2 regions of the Staphylococcus piscifermentans genome follow, and region 2 is predicted to be linked to the other one. Evidence: a T-box and tRNA genes for the amino acid it is inferred to sense, from the RefSeq annotation. Region 2 holds a T-box; the other holds one or more tRNA genes.
The links. The T-box of region 2 lies ahead of alaS (alanine--tRNA ligase). A T-box ahead of a tRNA ligase gene usually reads a tRNA of that ligase, here a tRNA-Ala.
Positions count from the first base shown of each region.

Region 1: it has a tRNA-Ala gene. The T-box ahead of alaS (alanine--tRNA ligase) is inferred to sense a tRNA for this amino acid. The anticodon was not compared.

Region 1 covers NZ_LT906447.1:1,165,934-1,175,654, forward strand. The annotation lists gene CKV71_RS05270 (phosphoglycerate dehydrogenase) at 1-872, shown strand, start outside; gene perR (peroxide-responsive transcriptional repressor PerR) at 966-1,421, shown strand; rRNA gene CKV71_RS05280 (16S ribosomal RNA) at 2,188-3,739, shown strand; tRNA gene CKV71_RS05285 (tRNA-Ile) at 3,834-3,910, shown strand; tRNA gene CKV71_RS05290 (tRNA-Ala) at 3,931-4,006, shown strand; rRNA gene CKV71_RS05295 (23S ribosomal RNA) at 4,172-7,096, shown strand; rRNA gene rrf (5S ribosomal RNA) at 7,165-7,279, shown strand; tRNA gene CKV71_RS05305 (tRNA-Val) at 7,291-7,366, shown strand; tRNA gene CKV71_RS05310 (tRNA-Thr) at 7,375-7,450, shown strand; tRNA gene CKV71_RS05315 (tRNA-Lys) at 7,456-7,531, shown strand; tRNA gene CKV71_RS05320 (tRNA-Leu) at 7,540-7,621, shown strand; tRNA gene CKV71_RS05325 (tRNA-Gly) at 7,625-7,699, shown strand; tRNA gene CKV71_RS05330 (tRNA-Leu) at 7,707-7,795, shown strand; tRNA gene CKV71_RS05335 (tRNA-Arg) at 7,806-7,879, shown strand; tRNA gene CKV71_RS05340 (tRNA-Pro) at 7,892-7,965, shown strand; tRNA gene CKV71_RS05345 (tRNA-Ala) at 7,982-8,057, shown strand; tRNA gene CKV71_RS05350 (tRNA-Met) at 8,088-8,161, shown strand; tRNA gene CKV71_RS05355 (tRNA-Ile) at 8,190-8,263, shown strand; tRNA gene CKV71_RS05360 (tRNA-Ser) at 8,276-8,368, shown strand; tRNA gene CKV71_RS05365 (tRNA-Met) at 8,385-8,458, shown strand; tRNA gene CKV71_RS05370 (tRNA-Asp) at 8,472-8,547, shown strand; tRNA gene CKV71_RS05375 (tRNA-Phe) at 8,565-8,640, shown strand; tRNA gene CKV71_RS05380 (tRNA-Thr) at 8,644-8,719, shown strand; tRNA gene CKV71_RS05385 (tRNA-Tyr) at 8,724-8,807, shown strand; tRNA gene CKV71_RS05390 (tRNA-Trp) at 8,823-8,896, shown strand; tRNA gene CKV71_RS05395 (tRNA-His) at 8,899-8,971, shown strand; tRNA gene CKV71_RS05400 (tRNA-Gln) at 8,983-9,054, shown strand; tRNA gene CKV71_RS05405 (tRNA-Cys) at 9,062-9,133, shown strand; tRNA gene CKV71_RS05410 (tRNA-Gly) at 9,145-9,219, shown strand; tRNA gene CKV71_RS12415 (tRNA-Gly) at 9,230-9,304, shown strand; tRNA gene CKV71_RS12420 (tRNA-Gly) at 9,315-9,389, shown strand; tRNA gene CKV71_RS12425 (tRNA-Gly) at 9,400-9,474, shown strand; tRNA gene CKV71_RS05415 (tRNA-Leu) at 9,480-9,564, shown strand.
Region 2 covers NZ_LT906447.1:1,389,948-1,399,668, reverse strand. The annotation lists gene CKV71_RS06485 (DUF1292 domain-containing protein) at 167-478, opposite strand; gene ruvX (Holliday junction resolvase RuvX) at 501-929, opposite strand; gene CKV71_RS06475 (IreB family regulatory phosphoprotein) at 933-1,196, opposite strand; gene alaS (alanine--tRNA ligase) at 1,265-3,895, opposite strand; T-box leader at 3,963-4,136, opposite strand; gene recD2 (SF1B family DNA helicase RecD2) at 4,198-6,606, opposite strand; gene CKV71_RS06460 (tetratricopeptide repeat protein) at 6,610-7,278, opposite strand; gene mnmA (tRNA 2-thiouridine(34) synthase MnmA) at 7,385-8,497, opposite strand; gene CKV71_RS06450 (cysteine desulfurase family protein) at 8,500-9,639, opposite strand.

The DNA.
Region 1 (9,721 bases), 220 kb from region 2:
TTCGTAAAAATGTAGAGGAAATAGATGAAGCGGATAAAAAAGACGCTGAAATAGTGATTGGATACAGTGGCAAAGCTGACCAAGCATTCTTTGAAGGGATGCCGAAGTTAAGATGGGTAGCATGGTATGCAGCAGGTGTGAATAATCTTCCGTTAGACTATTTTAAGGAGAAGGATATTCTATTAACTAATGCCTCTGGAGTACATGCTAAACAGATGAGTCAATTTATCTTTGCCTATATTTTAGATGACTATAAAAAAATGGCAATTTCAAGACGCAATCAAGATCAGAAAATATATGATTCTAAATTGACGGGTGAAAGAGTAGATGGACAAACTATTTTAATGTTAGGTACTGGTACTATTCCTCAAGCAACAGCACACTTGGCTCAAGCTTTTGGTATGACTGTTGAAGGTGTGAATACGACAGGACATCCAGTTAAAGATTTTGATCATGTTTATCCAATTAAAGATTTAGATGAAGTATTGCCGAATGCAGATATTGTAGTCAATGTTTTACCTTCAACTGCTGATACCTATCATTTACTAGGTGATAAGGAATTTAAAGCTATGAAAGATAGCGCGTTGTTTATTAATGTAGGAAGAGGCACTATTACTTCAGAACAAACATTGATAGAAGCATTGAAGAATCATCAAATCCGTCATGCTTATGCAGATGTTTTTGAAAATGAACCGTTAACAAGCGATAGTCCTTTATATGATGTTGAAAATATAACAATTACAGCGCATATTACTGGTAATTATAGAGAAAACTTTAAAGATGCTAGTAATATATTTATCAAAAATTTCAAGCATTTTCTCAATAACGGTGATGTAGTTGAGAATAAGGTGGATCTAGATAAAGGATATTAAGCAAAAATTGTACAATCATTGACATTTCGCTATCTTAACCGTTATATTAATATTAAGTAATAATTATTATTAAGTAGAAAGACGGTGGATTAGATGAGTGCAGAAATGGAATCTATTGAACATCAATTAGAGGACTCGATTGCATCTTTAAGAAACGCCGGAATCAGAATTACACCGCAAAGACAAGCTATCTTAAGATTTTTGATTTCAAGTGATACTCATCCAACTGCAGATGAAATTTATCAGGCACTGTCACCAGATTTTCCAAACATAAGTGTTGCGACAATTTATAATAACTTGCGTGTGTTTAAGAAAACAGGTATTGTCAACGAACTGACATATGGAGATGCATCTAGTCGCTTTGATTTTAATACACATAATCATTATCACGTAATTTGTGAAAACTGCGGAAAGATTGTTGACTTTCATTATCCGCAACTTCACGAAGTAGAACATTTAGCCCAACATGTAACAGGTTTCAAAATTTCCCATCATAGAATGGAAATCTATGGACTATGTCCAGAATGCCAAGAAAAAGAAGATCAATAAAAAGGTGAATACTCGATTCATTAAAGAAGAAATAGGAAAAAATAATTGATTAAGAATTATTTAGTGCCTATATAGGTAAAGCTGATCAGAATAGAGTTTAGTTTGATACAAGTAAACAATTATTCAAACAGTGGCTGCCTATTCAAAAAGCAGTCTGAGACATAAATATCTCAGACTGCTTCTTTTTATATTTCGTTTTCTAATGAATTTGAAGGAAGTTAACAGCTTTTTAATAAAAAGGGAGGCATATGAAAGTATTCATTTTTGAAAGGAAATGAATAAGTACACAAAATTTGAAAAGAAGAGGAGTACTGAATTACACGAATTGCACCATTGCACATCTAACAATGCAATCAATCACACAAGAGGTAATATTATACGAAAATTATTTAAGATTTTTATTGACTCATTCATTGCATCTTGATATGATGAATAGGTCGTTGAAACGGCACAGTAAATTTCAGATTGAGTTTTAAAAGTTCTAATTAAAAACTTTAACAAAGTGTAAATTTTACTATTGATTCTCGCTTGCAAACATTATAGAATGTTTATTGTTGAGAAAAACGAACGAGACAGAACGAAAAAAACAAATTAAAAAAGTTCTTGACTTCGCTTTTCAAGTTTGATATAATAGTTAAATGTAACACGAAAAAATGAACATTGAAAACTGAATGACAATATGTCAACGTTAATTCCAATTAACAAACGTCTTAAGACGTTTTAAAACAAATTAGTTTTTATGAGCTAGTCAAACAAATCATAAACTTTTATGGAGAGTTTGATCCTGGCTCAGGATGAACGCTGGCGGCGTGCCTAATACATGCAAGTCGAGCGAACAGACGAGGAGCTTGCTCCTCTGACGTTAGCGGCGGACGGGTGAGTAACACGTGGGTAACCTACCTATAAGACTGGAATAACTCCGGGAAACCGGGGCTAATGCCGGATAATATGCGGAACCGCATGGTTCCGCAATGAAAGACGGTTTTGCTGTCACTTATAGATGGACCCGCGCCGTATTAGCTAGTTGGTAAGGTAACGGCTTACCAAGGCAACGATACGTAGCCGACCTGAGAGGGTGATCGGCCACACTGGAACTGAGACACGGTCCAGACTCCTACGGGAGGCAGCAGTAGGGAATCTTCCGCAATGGGCGAAAGCCTGACGGAGCAACGCCGCGTGAGTGATGAAGGTCTTCGGATCGTAAAACTCTGTTATTAGGGAAGAACAAGTGCGTAGGTAACTATGCGCACCTTGACGGTACCTAATCAGAAAGCCACGGCTAACTACGTGCCAGCAGCCGCGGTAATACGTAGGTGGCAAGCGTTATCCGGAATTATTGGGCGTAAAGCGCGCGTAGGCGGTTTTTTAAGTCTGATGTGAAAGCCCACGGCTCAACCGTGGAGGGTCATTGGAAACTGGAAAACTTGAGTGCAGAAGAGGAAAGTGGAATTCCATGTGTAGCGGTGAAATGCGCAGAGATATGGAGGAACACCAGTGGCGAAGGCGACTTTCTGGTCTGCAACTGACGCTGATGTGCGAAAGCGTGGGGATCAAACAGGATTAGATACCCTGGTAGTCCACGCCGTAAACGATGAGTGCTAAGTGTTAGGGGGTTTCCGCCCCTTAGTGCTGCAGCTAACGCATTAAGCACTCCGCCTGGGGAGTACGGCCGCAAGGCTGAAACTCAAAGGAATTGACGGGGACCCGCACAAGCGGTGGAGCATGTGGTTTAATTCGAAGCAACGCGAAGAACCTTACCAAATCTTGACATCCTTTGACCGCTCTAGAGATAGAGTCTTCCCCTTCGGGGGACAAAGTGACAGGTGGTGCATGGTTGTCGTCAGCTCGTGTCGTGAGATGTTGGGTTAAGTCCCGCAACGAGCGCAACCCTTAAGCTTAGTTGCCAGCATTAAGTTGGGCACTCTAAGTTGACTGCCGGTGACAAACCGGAGGAAGGTGGGGATGACGTCAAATCATCATGCCCCTTATGATTTGGGCTACACACGTGCTACAATGGACAGTACAAAGGGCAGCGAAACCGCGAGGTCAAGCAAATCCCATAAAGCTGTTCTCAGTTCGGATTGTAGTCTGCAACTCGACTACATGAAGCTGGAATCGCTAGTAATCGTAGATCAGCATGCTACGGTGAATACGTTCCCGGGTCTTGTACACACCGCCCGTCACACCACGAGAGTTCGTAACACCCGAAGCCGGTGGAGTAACCTTTTAGGAGCTAGCCGTCGAAGGTGGGACGAATGATTGGGGTGAAGTCGTAACAAGGTAGCCGTATCGGAAGGTGCGGCTGGATCACCTCCTTTCTAAGGATATATACGGAACAGTTTCAATAGAAACTGACGGAATAACGTGACATATTGTATTCAGTTTTGAATGTTTATTCATTCATTATTAAATGGGCCTATAGCTCAGCTGGTTAGAGCGCACGCCTGATAAGCGTGAGGTCGGTGGTTCGAGTCCACTTAGGCCCACCATTTAAATTTAATACATGTATGGGGGCTTAGCTCAGCTGGGAGAGCGCCTGCTTTGCACGCAGGAGGTCAGCGGTTCGATCCCGCTAGTCTCCACCATATAAGATTTTAAATTGTACATTGAAAACTAGATAAGTAAGTAAAAATAGATTTTACCAAGCAAAACCGAGTGAATTAGAGTTTTAAAAGCTTTATTCATTTAAATGAATCGCTAGTAATCGATTTGCCTACGGCAAAGAAGATTACTCACATAATTAATAACGTGATTAAGTTATTAAGGGCGCACGGTGGATGCCTTGGCACTAGAAGCTGATGAAGGACGTTACTAACGACGATATGCTTTGGGTAGCTGTAAGTAAGCGTTGATCCAGAGATTTCCGAATGGGGGAACCCAGCACAAGTTATGTTGTGTTATCGACATGTGAATACATAGCATGTCCGAAGGCAGACGCGGAGAACTGAAACATCTTAGTACCCGCAGGAAGAGAAAGAAAACTCGATTCCCTGAGTAGCGGCGAGCGAAACGGGAAGAGCCCAAACCAATGAGCTTGCTCATTGGGGTTGTAGGACACTCTATACGGAGTTACAAAAGAATTGATTAGACGAATCGTACTGGAAAGTCGAACCAGAGAAGGTAAGAGTCCTGTAGTCGAAAGTCAATTCTCTCCTGAGTGGATCCTGAGTACGACGGAGCACGTGAAATTCCGTCGGAATCCGGGAGGACCATCTCCCAAGGCTAAATACTCTCTAGTGACCGATAGTGAACCAGTACCGTGAGGGAAAGATGAAAAGTACCCCGGAAGGGGAGTGAAAGAGAACTTGAAACCGTGTGCTTACAAGTAGTCAGAGCCCGTTAATGGGTGATGGCGTGCCTTTTGTAGAATGAACCGGCGAGTTACGATCTGATGCAAGGTTAAGCAGCGAATGCGGAGCCGCAGCGAAAGCGAGTCTGAACAGGGCGTTGAGTATTTGGTCGTAGACCCGAAACCAGGTGATCTACCCTTGGTCAGGTTGAAGTTCAGGTAACACTGAATGGAGGACCGAACCGACTTACGTTGAAAAGTGAGCGGATGAACTGAGGGTAGCGGAGAAATTCCAATCGAACCTGGAGATAGCTGGTTCTCTCCGAAATAGCTTTAGGGCTAGCCTCAAGTGATGATTGTTGGAGGTAGAGCACTGTTTGGACGAGGGGCCCCTCTCGGGTTACCGAATTCAGACAAACTCCGAATGCCAATCAATTTAACTTGGGAGTCAGAACGTGGGTGATAAGGTCCATGTTCGAAAGGGAAACAGCCCAGACCACCAGCTAAGGTCCCAAAATATATGTTAAGTGGCAAAGGATGTGGTATTGCCCAGACAACTAGGATGTTGGCTTAGAAGCAGCCATCATTTAAAGAGTGCGTAATAGCTCACTAGTCGAGTGACACTGCGCCGAAAATGTACCGGGGCTAAACATATTACCGAAGCTGTGGACTGTCCTTCGGACAGTGGTAGGAGAGCGTTCTAAGGGCGTCGAAGCATGATCGCAAGGACATGTGGAGCGCTTAGAAGTGAGAATGCCGGTGTGAGTAGCGAAAGATGGGTGAGAATCCCATCCACCGATTGACTAAGGTTTCCAGAGGAAGGCTCGTCCGCTCTGGGTTAGTCGGGTCCTAAGCCGAGGCCGACAGGCGTAGGCGATGGATAACAGGTTGATATTCCTGTACCGCCAATAATCGTTTTAAGCGATGGGGGGACACAGTAGGATAGGCGAAGCGTGCTGTTGGAGTGCACGTCCAAGCAGTAAGACTGAATGGTAGGCAAATCCGCCATTCATAAGGTCAAGCTGTGATGGGGAGAGGAAACATGTTTTCCTCGAGTCGTTGATTTCACACTGTCGAGAAAAGCCTCTAGCTAGAGATTTGGCGCCCGTACCGCAAACCGACACAGGTAGTCAAGATGAGAATTCTAAGGTGAGCGAGAGAACTCTCGTTAAGGAACTCGGCAAAATGACCCCGTAACTTCGGGAGAAGGGGTGCTCTTTAGGGTTCACGCTCTGAAGAGCCGCAGTGAATAGGCCCAAGCGACTGTTTATCAAAAACATAGGTCTCTGCTAAACCGTAAGGTGATGTATAGGGGCTGACGCCTGCCCGGTGCTGGAAGGTTAAGAGGAGTGGTTAGCTTCTGCGAAGCTACGAATCGAAGCCCCAGTAAACGGCGGCCGTAACTATAACGGTCCTAAGGTAGCGAAATTCCTTGTCGGGTAAGTTCCGACCCGCACGAAAGGCGTAACGATTTGGGCACTGTCTCAACGAGAGACTCGGTGAAATCATAGTACCTGTGAAGATGCAGGTTACCCGCGACAGGACGGAAAGACCCCGTGGAGCTTTACTGTAGCCTGATATTGAAATTCGGCACAGCTTGTACAGGATAGGTAGGAGCCTTGGAAACGTGAGCGCCAGCTTACGTGGAGGCGTTGGTGGGATACTACCCTAGCTGTGTTGGATTTCTAACCCGCGCCATTGATCATGGCGGGAGACAGTGTCAGGCGGTCAGTTTGACTGGGGCGGTCGCCTCCTAAAGTGTAACGGAGGCGCTCAAAGGTTCCCTCAGAATGGTTGGAAATCATTCATAGAGTGTAAAGGCATAAGGGAGCTTGACTGCGAGACCTACAAGTCGAGCAGGGTCGAAAGACGGACTTAGTGATCCGGTGGTTCCGCATGGAAGGGCCATCGCTCAACGGATAAAAGCTACCCCGGGGATAACAGGCTTATCTCCCCCAAGAGTTCACATCGACGGGGAGGTTTGGCACCTCGATGTCGGCTCATCGCATCCTGGGGCTGTAGTCGGTCCCAAGGGTTGGGCTGTTCGCCCATTAAAGCGGTACGCGAGCTGGGTTCAGAACGTCGTGAGACAGTTCGGTCCCTATCCGTCGTGGGCGCAGGAAATTTGAGAGGAGCTGTCCTTAGTACGAGAGGACCGGGATGGACATACCTCTGGTGTACCAGTTGTCGTGCCAACGGCATCGCTGGGTAGCTATGTATGGACGGGATAAGTGCTGAAAGCATCTAAGCATGAAGCCCCCCTCAAGATGAGATTTCCCAACTTCGGTTATAAGATCCCTCAAAGATGATGAGGTTAATAGGTTCGGGGTGGAAGCATAGCGATATGTGGAGCTGACGAATACTAATCGATCGAAGACTTAATCCAATTTCAAGTTTTGATTGGTAAATTGATTTTACTTACTATCTAGTTTTGAATGTATAAGCATTCTATTGTCTGGTGACAATGGCAAAGAGGTCACACCTGTTCCCATGCCGAACACAGAAGTTAAGCTCTTTAGCGCCGATGGTAGTCGGACTTACGTTCCGCAAGAGTAGGACGTTGCCAGGCAATTATTAAATGGAGAATTAGCTCAGCTGGGAGAGCATCTGCCTTACAAGCAGAGGGTCGGCGGTTCGAACCCGTCATTCTCCACCATTTAAATAGCCGGCCTAGCTCAACTGGTAGAGCAACTGACTTGTAATCAGTAGGTTGGGGGTTCAAGTCCTCTGGCCGGCACCATCTCAGAGCCATTAGCTCAGTTGGTAGAGCATCTGACTTTTAATCAGAGGGTCAGAGGTTCGAATCCTCTATGGCTCACCATTTAAATAGCGGGTGTGGCGGAATTGGCAGACGCACTAGACTTAGGATCTAGCGCCGCAAGGCGTGGGGGTTCGACTCCCTTCACCCGCATTTGCAGAAGTAGTTCAGCGGTAGAATACGACCTTGCCAAGGTCGGGGTCGCGGGTTCGAATCCCGTCTTCTGCTCCATTATTTTGCCGGGGTGGCGGAACTGGCAGACGCACAGGACTTAAAATCCTGCGATAAGTGATTATCGTACCGGTTCGATTCCGGTCCTCGGCACCAATTAAATTATGCGCCCGTAGCTCAACTGGATAGAGCGTTTGACTACGGATCAAGAGGTTATGGGTTCGACTCCTATCGGGCGCGCTTTTATTTCTACGGGAAGTAGCTCAGCTTGGTAGAGCACTTGGTTTGGGACCAAGGGGTCGTAGGTTCGAATCCTGTCTTCCCGATAACCTTAGAAAATATGGGGGCTTAGCTCAGCTGGGAGAGCGCCTGCTTTGCACGCAGGAGGTCAGCGGTTCGATCCCGCTAGTCTCCACCATATTTATTATTTACAACATAACTTTACAATGGCGGTGTAGCTCAGCTGGCTAGAGCGTACGGTTCATACCCGTGAGGTCGGGGGTTCGATCCCCTCCACCGCCACTCATTATTAGTTGTAGCATTATATATTGGACCTTTAGCTCAGTTGGTTAGAGCTAACGGCTCATAACCGTTCGGTCGCAGGTTCGAGTCCTGCAAGGTCCATATAATTTTTTAGGAGGAATACCCAAGTCCGGCTGAAGGGATCGGTCTTGAAAACCGACAGGGGCTTAATGGCCCGCGGGGGTTCGAATCCCTCTTCCTCCGCCATTATAAATTTTATTACCGCGGGATGGAGCAGTTCGGTAGCTCGTCGGGCTCATAACCCGAAGGTCGGTGGTTCAAATCCGCCTCCCGCAATTTTATTATGTCTGGTCTCGTAGTGTAGCGGTTAACACGCCTGCCTGTCACGCAGGAGATCGCGGGTTCGATTCCCGTCGAGACCGCCATTATATTTAATAATTATGGTTCAGTAGCTCAGTTGGTAGAGCAATGGATTGAAGCTCCATGTGTCGGCAGTTCGACTCTGTCCTGAACCACCATTTGCCGGCCTAGCTCAACTGGTAGAGCAACTGACTTGTAATCAGTAGGTTGGGGGTTCAAGTCCTCTGGCCGGCACCATCTTGGAGGGGTAGCGAAGTGGCTAAACGCGGCGGACTGTAAATCCGCTCCTTCGGGTTCGGCAGTTCGAATCTGCCCCCCTCCACCATCTTAATAATTTAATAGGGGCATAGTTCAACGGTAGAATAGAGGTCTCCAAAACCTTTGATGTGGGTTCGATTCCTACTGCCCCTGCCATGGCGACTGTGGTGAAGTGGTTAACACATCGGATTGTGGTTCCGACATTCGTGGGTTCGATTCCCATCAGTCGCCCTTAATATTAATGGGCTATAGCCAAGCGGTAAGGCAACGGACTTTGACTCCGTCACTCACTGGTTCGAATCCAGTTAGCCCAGTTATTTTGGCGGCATAGCCAAGTGGTAAGGCCAAGGTCTGCAAAACCTTTATTCACCGGTTCAAATCCGGTTGCCGCCTTCATGAAATATGCGGGAGTAGTTCAACTCTTAGAATACATTCCTTCCCGGAATGAGATATAGGTGCAAATCCTATCTTCCGCTCCATTAAAATTTTGCGGGAATAGTTCAACTTTCAGAACACGTTCCTTCCCGGAACGAGGTATAGGTGTAAATCCTATTTTCCGCTCCATATATAATATGCGGGAGTAGTTCAACTCTCAGAACACATTCCTTCCCGGAATGAGATATAGGTGTAAATCCTATCTTCCGCTCCATTAAAATTTTGCGGGAGTAGTTCAACTTTCAGAACACGTTCCTTCCCGGAACGAGGTATAGGTGTAAATCCTATCTTCCGCTCCAATTTAGCCGGCGTGGCGGAATTGGCAGACGCGCGGGACTCAAAATCCCGTTCCAGTCAATGGAGTGTCGGTTCGACCCCGACCGCCGGTATTTTGATAAAAACATTTAGAGTGTTTTAAAAGTAGGAATCTTGTTAAATCAAGGTTTCTACTTTTTTTATGCGCATAAAGAAGAAACTTTTTGGCCACACGGTGGTCACATTGGACACATTTAAAAGTGTACTTTGGCCACAATTTTGGTCATATTT
Region 2 (9,721 bases):
TAAGTACCGACTTTAAATTATTGTAAAATTATCTTTTCAGAGGAATAACAGCCTATAATTCTCATTTATATATCTCAAAGTGCCGAATTTACGAGGGGGAGAACAAATGTTCTTGTGTGTAAAAAAGAAAAGACGGAGCACCTGGCTCCGCCTCAATTAACCTCAATTATTCCATTTCAGTATTGACTACTTCTTCAATCATATCCCATTCTTCCTCAGAATCGACAGGTAAGAATTTACCGCCATCGCCTTCTTCATCAGGAACATTAATCATCGGAATCAATTCAATCATATCGTCGTCATCAGATGTTTCGCCTTCTTCAGCTAAAATGACATATTCTTTGTCAAATTCAGGATGATAGAACTCTAGCACTTTACGATATAAAACTTCGTTACCATCTTCATCGTATAAAGTTAAAAGTTCCTCATCGTTATTCACTTTTAATTCTGCATCTTGGTTTTTATTATTTTCAGACATAAATAATGCTCCTTTTCATGGTTTATTGTAATGAGTCTAAATAACCTTGCAATATAAACACAGCAGCCATTTTATCAATTACTTTCTTACGTTTGTTTCTAGAAACATCCGCTTCTAGTAACGATCTTTCTGCTGCCATCGTACTTAAGCGCTCATCCCACATTACAATTTTGATATCTGGTAATGCATTTTGGAGTGCTTCCTTGTATTTTAACGAAGCTTCGCCTCTAAATCCAATAGAATTATTCATATTCTTCGGTAATCCTATTACAACAGTATCCGCGTCTTCTTTTTTTATGATTTCTGTTAACTTTGAAATACCTAATTCATTTTCTTCTTCATTGATTCGGAGTGTATCTAAGCCTTGAGCGGTCCAACCCATTAAATCACTGACAGCAACGCCGACTGTTTTACTGCCAACATCTAAACCGATAATTTTATGTGTGAGCATATACTATTTATCTTTAGACGCATTCAAGTAATTTGAAACAAGTTCTTCCATGATTTCATCACGGTCAATTCTTCTGATTTGGTTTCTTGCTTCATTATGACGCGGAATATAGGCAGGGTCACCTGATAAGAGATAACCGACAATTTGGTTGACTGGATCGTAACCACGTTCATTCAAGGTATTATACACGTTAGTCAGCACTGATTTAACATTTTCTTTAGGAACATCTTCAAGATTAAAGCGCATTGTTTTATCGTAATTGTTCATTTTCTTGCACACTCCTTCTACTTTAGTAGGCTGATACATCTACCATTCTACATGAGAGTGTCGATAAGTTATAGCGTTTTAATGTAGTTTTTAATGAATTGTAATGCCTCTGTTATCTTACTTGGTTCACTTCCGCCGCCTTGAGCCATATCAGGACGACCGCCGCCTTTACCGCCGACCACTGGTGCCATGTTTTTAATAATGTCCCCAGCTTTAATTTTATCTGTTTCAGCTTTAGGTACTGTGGCAACGAGTGCTACTTTACCGCCGACATCACTTGCTAAAATAATCACTGTATCTTGTAATTTTGATTTGAAATCATCCATTGTCTGACGTAATGCTTTTGCATTTTCAGCTTCTACTTGCAAGGCTAAGACTTTCAAGCCGTTCATTTCTTCTACTTGATCATCAATATTACCCATTTTCAATGCAGTGATTTCTTGATTACGTTGTTCTAATTGTTTATGCAATTGTTTTTCGTTGTCGATGAGTTGATTTACTTTTTCAGCTACTTGGTCATCTTCTTTAGCTTTTACTTGGTGCTTAACTGCTTTAAATTTATTTTGGATAGCTTCAAGATATAAGAAAGCAGCTTTACCAGTTAATGCTTCAATACGGCGTACGCCTGCACCAGTTCCTGATTCACTGACAATCTTGAATAAACCAATCTCAGATGTGTTGTTAACGTGAATACCACCACATAATTCAATAGAGAATGGTGACATATCTACTACACGCACAATATCGCCATATTTTTCTCCGAATAATGCCATTGCTCCAGATGCTTTCGCTTCTTCTATCGGCATTTCTTTGATAGTCACATCAATGCCTTTCCAAATTTCCTCATTAACACGGCGTTCAACTTGTTCTAATTCTTCTTCTGTTACTGGACCAAAGTGTGAAAAGTCGAAACGTAATCGGTCGCCTTCAACTAGAGAACCCGCCTGATTCACGTGATCACCTAGTACTTCTTTTAAAGCGGCATGCAATAAGTGAGTCGCACTATGGTTTTTCTTAATGTCGCGACGATCTGCATGGTTCACTGAAGCTTCAACTTCCGCACCTTCAGATACTTGTCCGAATTGAACTACACCTTTATGCAAGTTTTGACCATTTGGAGCTTTCGTCACTTCTGTCACTTCAATTTCAAAGTTTTCGTTGCTCACTGTACCTTGGTCAGCCACTTGTCCACCGCTGACAGCGTAAAATGGTGTTTGTTCAAGTACAAAGAATACCGTATCGCCAGCGTCTGCTTTCTCTACACGTTCACCGTTTACAATGATGTCTGTAATTTTAGTGTTTTGATCCATCACATCATAGCCTGTAAACGTACTTGCTGTAGTGATATTTTTTAATACTTCACTTTGGATTTGCATAGATTCTGATTTTTGACGTGCTTGACGAGCACGATCTCTTTGTTTTTGCATTTCCGCTTCGAAGGTTTTCATATCTACAGTTAAACCTTCGTTATCGGCAATTTCTTCTGTTAATTCAATTGGGAAACCGTACGTATCATATAATTTGAAAGCATCTTTACCATTGATCACATTACCGCCAGCTTTAGCCTCTTTAATCATATCGTTCAAGATAGCTAAACCTTCTTCTAATGTTTCGTGGAAACGTTCTTCTTCAGATTTAATAACACGTTTGATGAAATCTGCTTTTTGTTTCACTTCTGGGTAATAAGGTTCCATAATCTCTGCTACTGTGTCGACTAAGCGATACATGAATGGCTCATTAATATCTAGAGATTGACTGAAACGTACTGCACGACGCAACAAGCGACGTAATACATATCCGCGTCCTTCGTTTGCAGGTAAAGCACCATCACCAATAGCAAAGGCAATTGTACGGATATGGTCTGCAATGACTTTAAAAGCAACATCTTGTTCTGCATTTTCTTGATATTTTTTACCTGAAATTTGTTCTACATCTTCAATAATCGGCATAAACAAGTCTGTTTCGTAGTTGGTACGTACATTTTGCGCGATAGAAGCCATACGTTCCAGACCCATGCCGGTATCAATATTTTTATTGGGAAGCGGAGTATAGGTATGATCTTTATTATGATTAAATTCACTGAATACTAAGTTCCACACTTCAAGGTAACGTTCATTTTCACCGCCAGGGTACATTTCTTCAGCTGGATCGTCTTTACCATATTCTGGTCCACGATCATAGAAAATTTCTGTGTTCGGACCAGATGGACCTTCACCGATATCCCAGAAATTGCCTTCGATACGAATAATACGACTTTCTTCTAATCCGATAACATCATGCCATAAATCATACGCTTCTGTATCCTCAGGATGAATCGTTACATATAATTTTTCAGGTTCCATTCCCATCCAACGATCACTTGTTAAAAATTCCCAAGCAAATTCAATCGCTTCACGTTTGAAATAATCACCGATAGAAAAGTTGCCAAGCATTTCGAAAAATGTATGGTGGCGTGCAGTGAATCCTACATTTTCAATATCATTGGTTCTAATGGCTTTTTGAGAGTTGACAATTCTTGGTTTTTTCGGAATTTCACGACCGTCAAAGTATTTTTTCAGTGTTGCAACACCTGAGTTGATCCATAATAAAGAATCATCATTAATCGGTACAAGCGGTGCGGAAGGTTCTACCATATGTCCCTGTTCTTTAAAATAATCAATAAAATTTTGTCTGATTTCACTAGCTTTCAATTGCTTCATATATCCTCACTCCTAATTTACGATGATAAGCTCCGTATACTTGAGCATAAAAAAATACATTCATCCAAAAAGGGACGAATGTATCGCGGTACCACCCTAGTTATGTGTACAATCCACACTACACATCACTCATTGTTTATACGGACTGACATAAAGTAGCGTTCATCAATGTTTGCGATACCTTTCACCAACCGGCACCTCTCTCAAGCATAGTACATTGACTACTCATCTTTATGTGAATTTAATTTTATTTTAGATGGATGGTGCTTAAATGTCAATTATATGTTGTTTCGAAGGTGACTTTATTTTTCAGGCGCAAAACTATAAGGTGTAACATCGCCCATTCCAATCATCGGATCGATTTTGAAAATAGTAGCTTCTGACAGTTCGATGACTTTAGTATTTTGTTCTGCAGTTGAAGTTGAATGGTTCTCTTCAGTTTCACTTGACGATGCTTCCGTGCCGAAATAATCGCGCAGTAGTTGTGCCATGCGGGTCATACGCACCTGTCCGTACGTTTGCATTCCAATATCAAAGGCTTGGCTGTCTCCTAAAAAGACTAATGATTGTTTTGCGCGAGTCAAACCTGTATAGATAATCGGTCGTTGCAGCATACGATAATACTGTTTAACAATCGGCATAATCACGATTGGAAACTCTGAACCTTGTGCTTTATGAATTGAAGTACAGTAAGCATGCGTCAATTCCATCATGTCTTGTTTCGTAAAAGTGATTTCATTACCTTCAAAATCCACAACCAAGACGTCTTTATTTAATTCATTTTCTTTTGCCCAGAAAATACCTTGAATAACTCCAATATCACCATTGAAGATATTATCATTCGGACGGTTCACTAGTTGTAGTACTTTATCGCCTTTTCGAAAAACAACATCGCCAAATTCTATTTCTCGAGTATCTTCTTCTTTAGGGTTCAAGATATCTTGAAGTACTTTATTTAAGCGTTTAATACCTGCGCTTCCTCTATACATAGGTGCTAGCACCTGTATATCGCTCATATCATATCCTTTTTTAACAGCGGAAGTCACTACTTTATTAACGACATCAGGAATCTGATCGGCACTGCATGGGATGAAACTGCGATCATGGAAGCGTTGAGTAATATCAATTGGTTGTCCTAATTTCATTTTATGCGCTAATTCGATAATGCTTGAACCATCTTGTTGCCGATAAACTTCGGTCAAATTCACGCGTGGTATCACTTTAGAATCAATCAAGTCCTTAAAGACTTGACCTGGTCCTACAGAAGGTAATTGGTCTTCATCACCAACTAGAATAACTTGCGCATCAATCGGTACGGCATTTAAAAATTGATGGAACAACCAAGTATCTACCATCGACATTTCATCAATGATAATCAACTTAGCATTAATTTCATTTTCTAATACATCTTCTGGTTTCGTTTCTTGACTCCAACCAATCAAACGATGAATCGTCATGGCTTCTAAACCCGTAGATTCTTGTAATCTTTTAGCGGCTCGTCCTGTAGGCGCTGCTAAGGCGATAGGATAATCGTCTTCATTATAATCATCATAATCGAGCGATAAACCGTGGATTTCTGCGTAAAGTTCCACAATCCCTTTGATAACCGTAGTTTTCCCTGTACCTGGACCGCCAGTCAGCAGCATTACTTTAGAATTGATTGCAGTCTCTAAGGCTTCCTTTTGCGAAGCGGCATAATTCACTTTATTCATATCTTCAATTTCACCGATATGCATCTGCAAGTCTGATTGCTCGATAGTTTCTAATTTGGTTTGATGTGCTTCTATACGATATAAATTCTGTACACTTTTCACTTCGGAATAATATAAACTTGGAACAGAAAGGGTTTCATCCGCTTCCACCAGCTTCTCTTCCTCTGTCAGTTGCAAAATCATCTCTTCCAACAATTTAGCATCAATAGATTCGCTATGTACTTGCGATAACGTATCTTGAGAGGCTTCTATGACATAATCTTTCGGCAAATAAGTGTGGCCTTGTTTAATACATTCTTCTTCAATGGTATACAATAAGCCAGCTTTCAATCGCTCGGGGTCGTTGTATTCTATCCCAAGATTTTTAGCTAAAGTGTCAGCTTTATTAAAACCGACACCTTTCACATCATAGACCAGCTGATATGGATTCTTTTCAATTTCCGATAATGTCTCTACTTGATAGACCTGATAAATATTCATAGATAATTTAGGGCCGAAACCTAAATCATGCAGACGTATCATAATCTTTTCTACTTCTTGGTTACTATAGATTTGTTCGGCAATTTGTTTTTGCTTTTTCTTAGATAAATGTGGGACTTCAGCCAAAGCTTCTTCGTTATCCAAAATTTTATTAATCGCGTTTTCGCCAAGTGTAGCGACAATATTTTCTGCTGTTTTCTTTCCGATACCTTTAAATAAATCACTAGACAAATAACTGACAATAGCATCTTTTGTTTGCGGTAATTCTTTTTCAAAGGTTTCTGCTTTCAACTGTTTGCCATACTTCGGGTGTGTAACCGCTTGTCCTTTGAAGGTATACACATCACCTTCTGCAATTTCAGGAAAGAACCCTACAATTGTCGGCATACTATCAAATTCTTCATTCGTTTCAATAGGATCTACTTTCAGCACAGTATAGAAGTTTTCTTTATTTTGAAAAAGAATGGCTTCGACCGTACCTTTGACCATAGAGTAATCAAATAATGTAGGGTTGCTCAAGTGTTATTCCTCCTCTTGCTCAAGTTGTTTAAACGTTTTAATTGCGTGCTGACTTAACAAATGCTGAGGATCAATTTTGACTGCGCGTTCAAAATATGGCAGAGCATCGTTAGTATTTTCAGATTGCATATAGCCTGCAAGACCACGATTATAAAGCGCATCTGTATTTTCAGAATTGATATTTAGCACTTTATCTAACTGCTGTATTGCAGCGTCGAACATTTCTAAATGGCACAATACTAAACCATATTGAAATTGAATTTCTTCATCATTCTTCTCATCAAGTTCAGCTGCCCGCATTAAAAATGGCAACGCTTCTTTGAATGCGCCTAATTGATTGAATGACATACCAATCATATAATTGGTATCCGCTTCATCTACTCCTTTTTGCAAAGCTTGCTGATATAATTTAATCGCATCATTATAGCTTTCAGCATTATAGTAAACATTTGCCAGATTATAATAAATTGCACCATTATCAGGATTAATAGTTAAAGCTTTTTGGAAAAATTTCTCTGCTTTTTCTACTTCTCCAGCTTCAGCAAGCAAGATTCCTGAATTAATATAGTTTTCAATAGCTTCAGGGTTTTGTTCTATATTTTCAAATAAAGCTTTTAAAGCTTCTTCAAATTTGCCTTCTTTTATGAGTTGATAGATTGCTTCTTGTTCCATTTTTCAGTCCTCATTTCTATCTCGATTCAAATATATATTTTAACAGAAATAAAGCATTTTATGTAAAAAAAGAGACGAGGTATTGTCTCGTCTCTCTACTATTCCTTTATACAATATATGTTAATTGACCTGCTTCTTTATAGACATCATCAATCGTTGCACCACCGAGACATACATCTCCATCGTATAGCACTACTGCTTGTCCAGGCGTAATCGCACGCACAGGTTCATCAAAGTCTACGCGAATTTGGTTTTCTCCGATACTTGTAACTGTAACTTTTGTATCTTTTTGGCGATATCTGAATTTTGCTGTACATTCTAAGCCGTTTGCTAAATCGATATCATTCACAAGTGAAACATCTGATGCAATTAAGTAATCACTGTAAAGTGCATCATGATGGAAACCTTGTTCTACATATAAAACATTGTCTTCTAAGTTTTTACCGACTACAAACCACGGATCTCCATCTCCGCCGATACCTAAACCATGGCGTTGGCCGATTGTATAGTACATTAAGCCACTGTGTGTACCCATTTTCTTACCATTTAACGTACGCATATCGCCTGATTGCGCTGGTAAATAATTGGATAAGAATTCTTTGAAATTACGTTCTCCGATAAAACAGATACCTGTGGAGTCTTTTTTCTTAGCTGTTGCTAAATCTTGTTCAGCTGCAATACGACGTACTTCAGATTTTTCCATACCACCTAACGGGAACATGACTTTTGATAATTGTTTATGTGTCAATTGATTCAAGAAATAGGTTTGGTCTTTATTGTTGTCTACACCACGCAACATTTCAACATTTCCATTTTTATCCCGTCTCACTTGTGCATAATGTCCTGTTGCAACATAATCTGCACCTAACTTCATTGCATGATCTAAAAATGCTTTGAATTTAATTTCTTTATTGCACATTACATCTGGATTAGGGGTACGTCCTTTTTTATATTCATCTAGGAAATAAGTAAATACTTTATCCCAGTATTCTTGTTCAAAGTTAACAGCATAATAAGGGATGCCGATTTGGTTGCAGACAGCAATTACATCATTATAATCTTCAGTTGCTGTACAAACACCATTTTCATCGGTGTCATCCCAGTTTTTCATGAAGATACCGATGACGTCATAGCCTTGCTCTTTCAGCAAATATGCTGTAACCGAACTATCAACGCCGCCTGACATACCGACAACAACTCTTGTATCTTGGTTGCTCAAGTTTATTCCTCCTTAAATCTATGATAAATCTTTTGAATTTCTGCTACGATATATTTTATTTCCAATTCAGTTGTCAGTTCATTGAAACTGAAGCGGATAGATTGTTTTGTTCTTGGATCTTCGCCATACATAGCTTCTAACACGTGTGACGGCATAGTAGAACCTGCAGTACAAGCTGAGCCTGATGATACACTGATGTTAGCTAAATCTAACAAAGTCAACATCGTTTCTACGTCAATAAAAGGGAAATAGATATTTAACACATGTCCCGTGGTATCCGTCATGGAACCATTGACTTCAAAAGGAATACTACGTTCTTGCAATTGCACTAAAAATAACTCTTTTAGATTCATTAAATGAATATTATTTTCGTCACGATGAGCTGCAGCAATTTTCAATGCTTCTGCCATTCCAGCAATTTGAGATACATTTTCAGTTCCCGCACGACGTTTGGTTTCTTGACTACCGCCAAGCTGAGAAAATTTTATGGGTGTTTTTTCTTTTACTAATAAAGCACCTACGCCCTTTGGACCGCCGAATTTATGTGCAGTTAAACTCATACTGTCAAACTGAAATTCATCAAATTTAATAGGCAAATGTTCTATAGCTTGCACCGCGTCAACATGCAACATTGCATCACATTGCTTTACAATTTCTTCTATTTCATACATCGGTTGGACAGTGCCGACTTCATTATTTACAAACATAATAGATACTAATATGGTATCTTCGCGCATCGCTTCTTTAAGTTGTGCTAAATCCACAATGCCTTCTCGGTCAACATCCAGATAAGTAACTTCGAATCCCTCGCGTTCAAGTTGTTCAAAGACATGCAAAACAGAATGATGTTCAATCTTAGAAGTAATCATGTGCTTGCCCTTATGCTGGTTTGCATAAGCTAGACCCTTAATTGCAGTATTATTAGATTCAGTTGCACCACTGGTAAAAATAATCTCATTAGGCTTTGCCCCTAAAAGAGAACCCATTTCTCTACGTGCTGCATCTAAATACTGGCGCGCATCTCTGCCGACACTATGAATAGATGACGGATTACCATAATGATGCGAATATAACTCCATCATTTTCTCTATAACTTCTGGTTTCACAGGAGTAGTTGCTGCATAATCTGCATATACTTCCATTAGTCAGACACTTCCTCACAATTTTATCAATGTTCCAATTCTAGCACCAACATGTCAATTTTTCTAGTGCTCTGCTTGATTT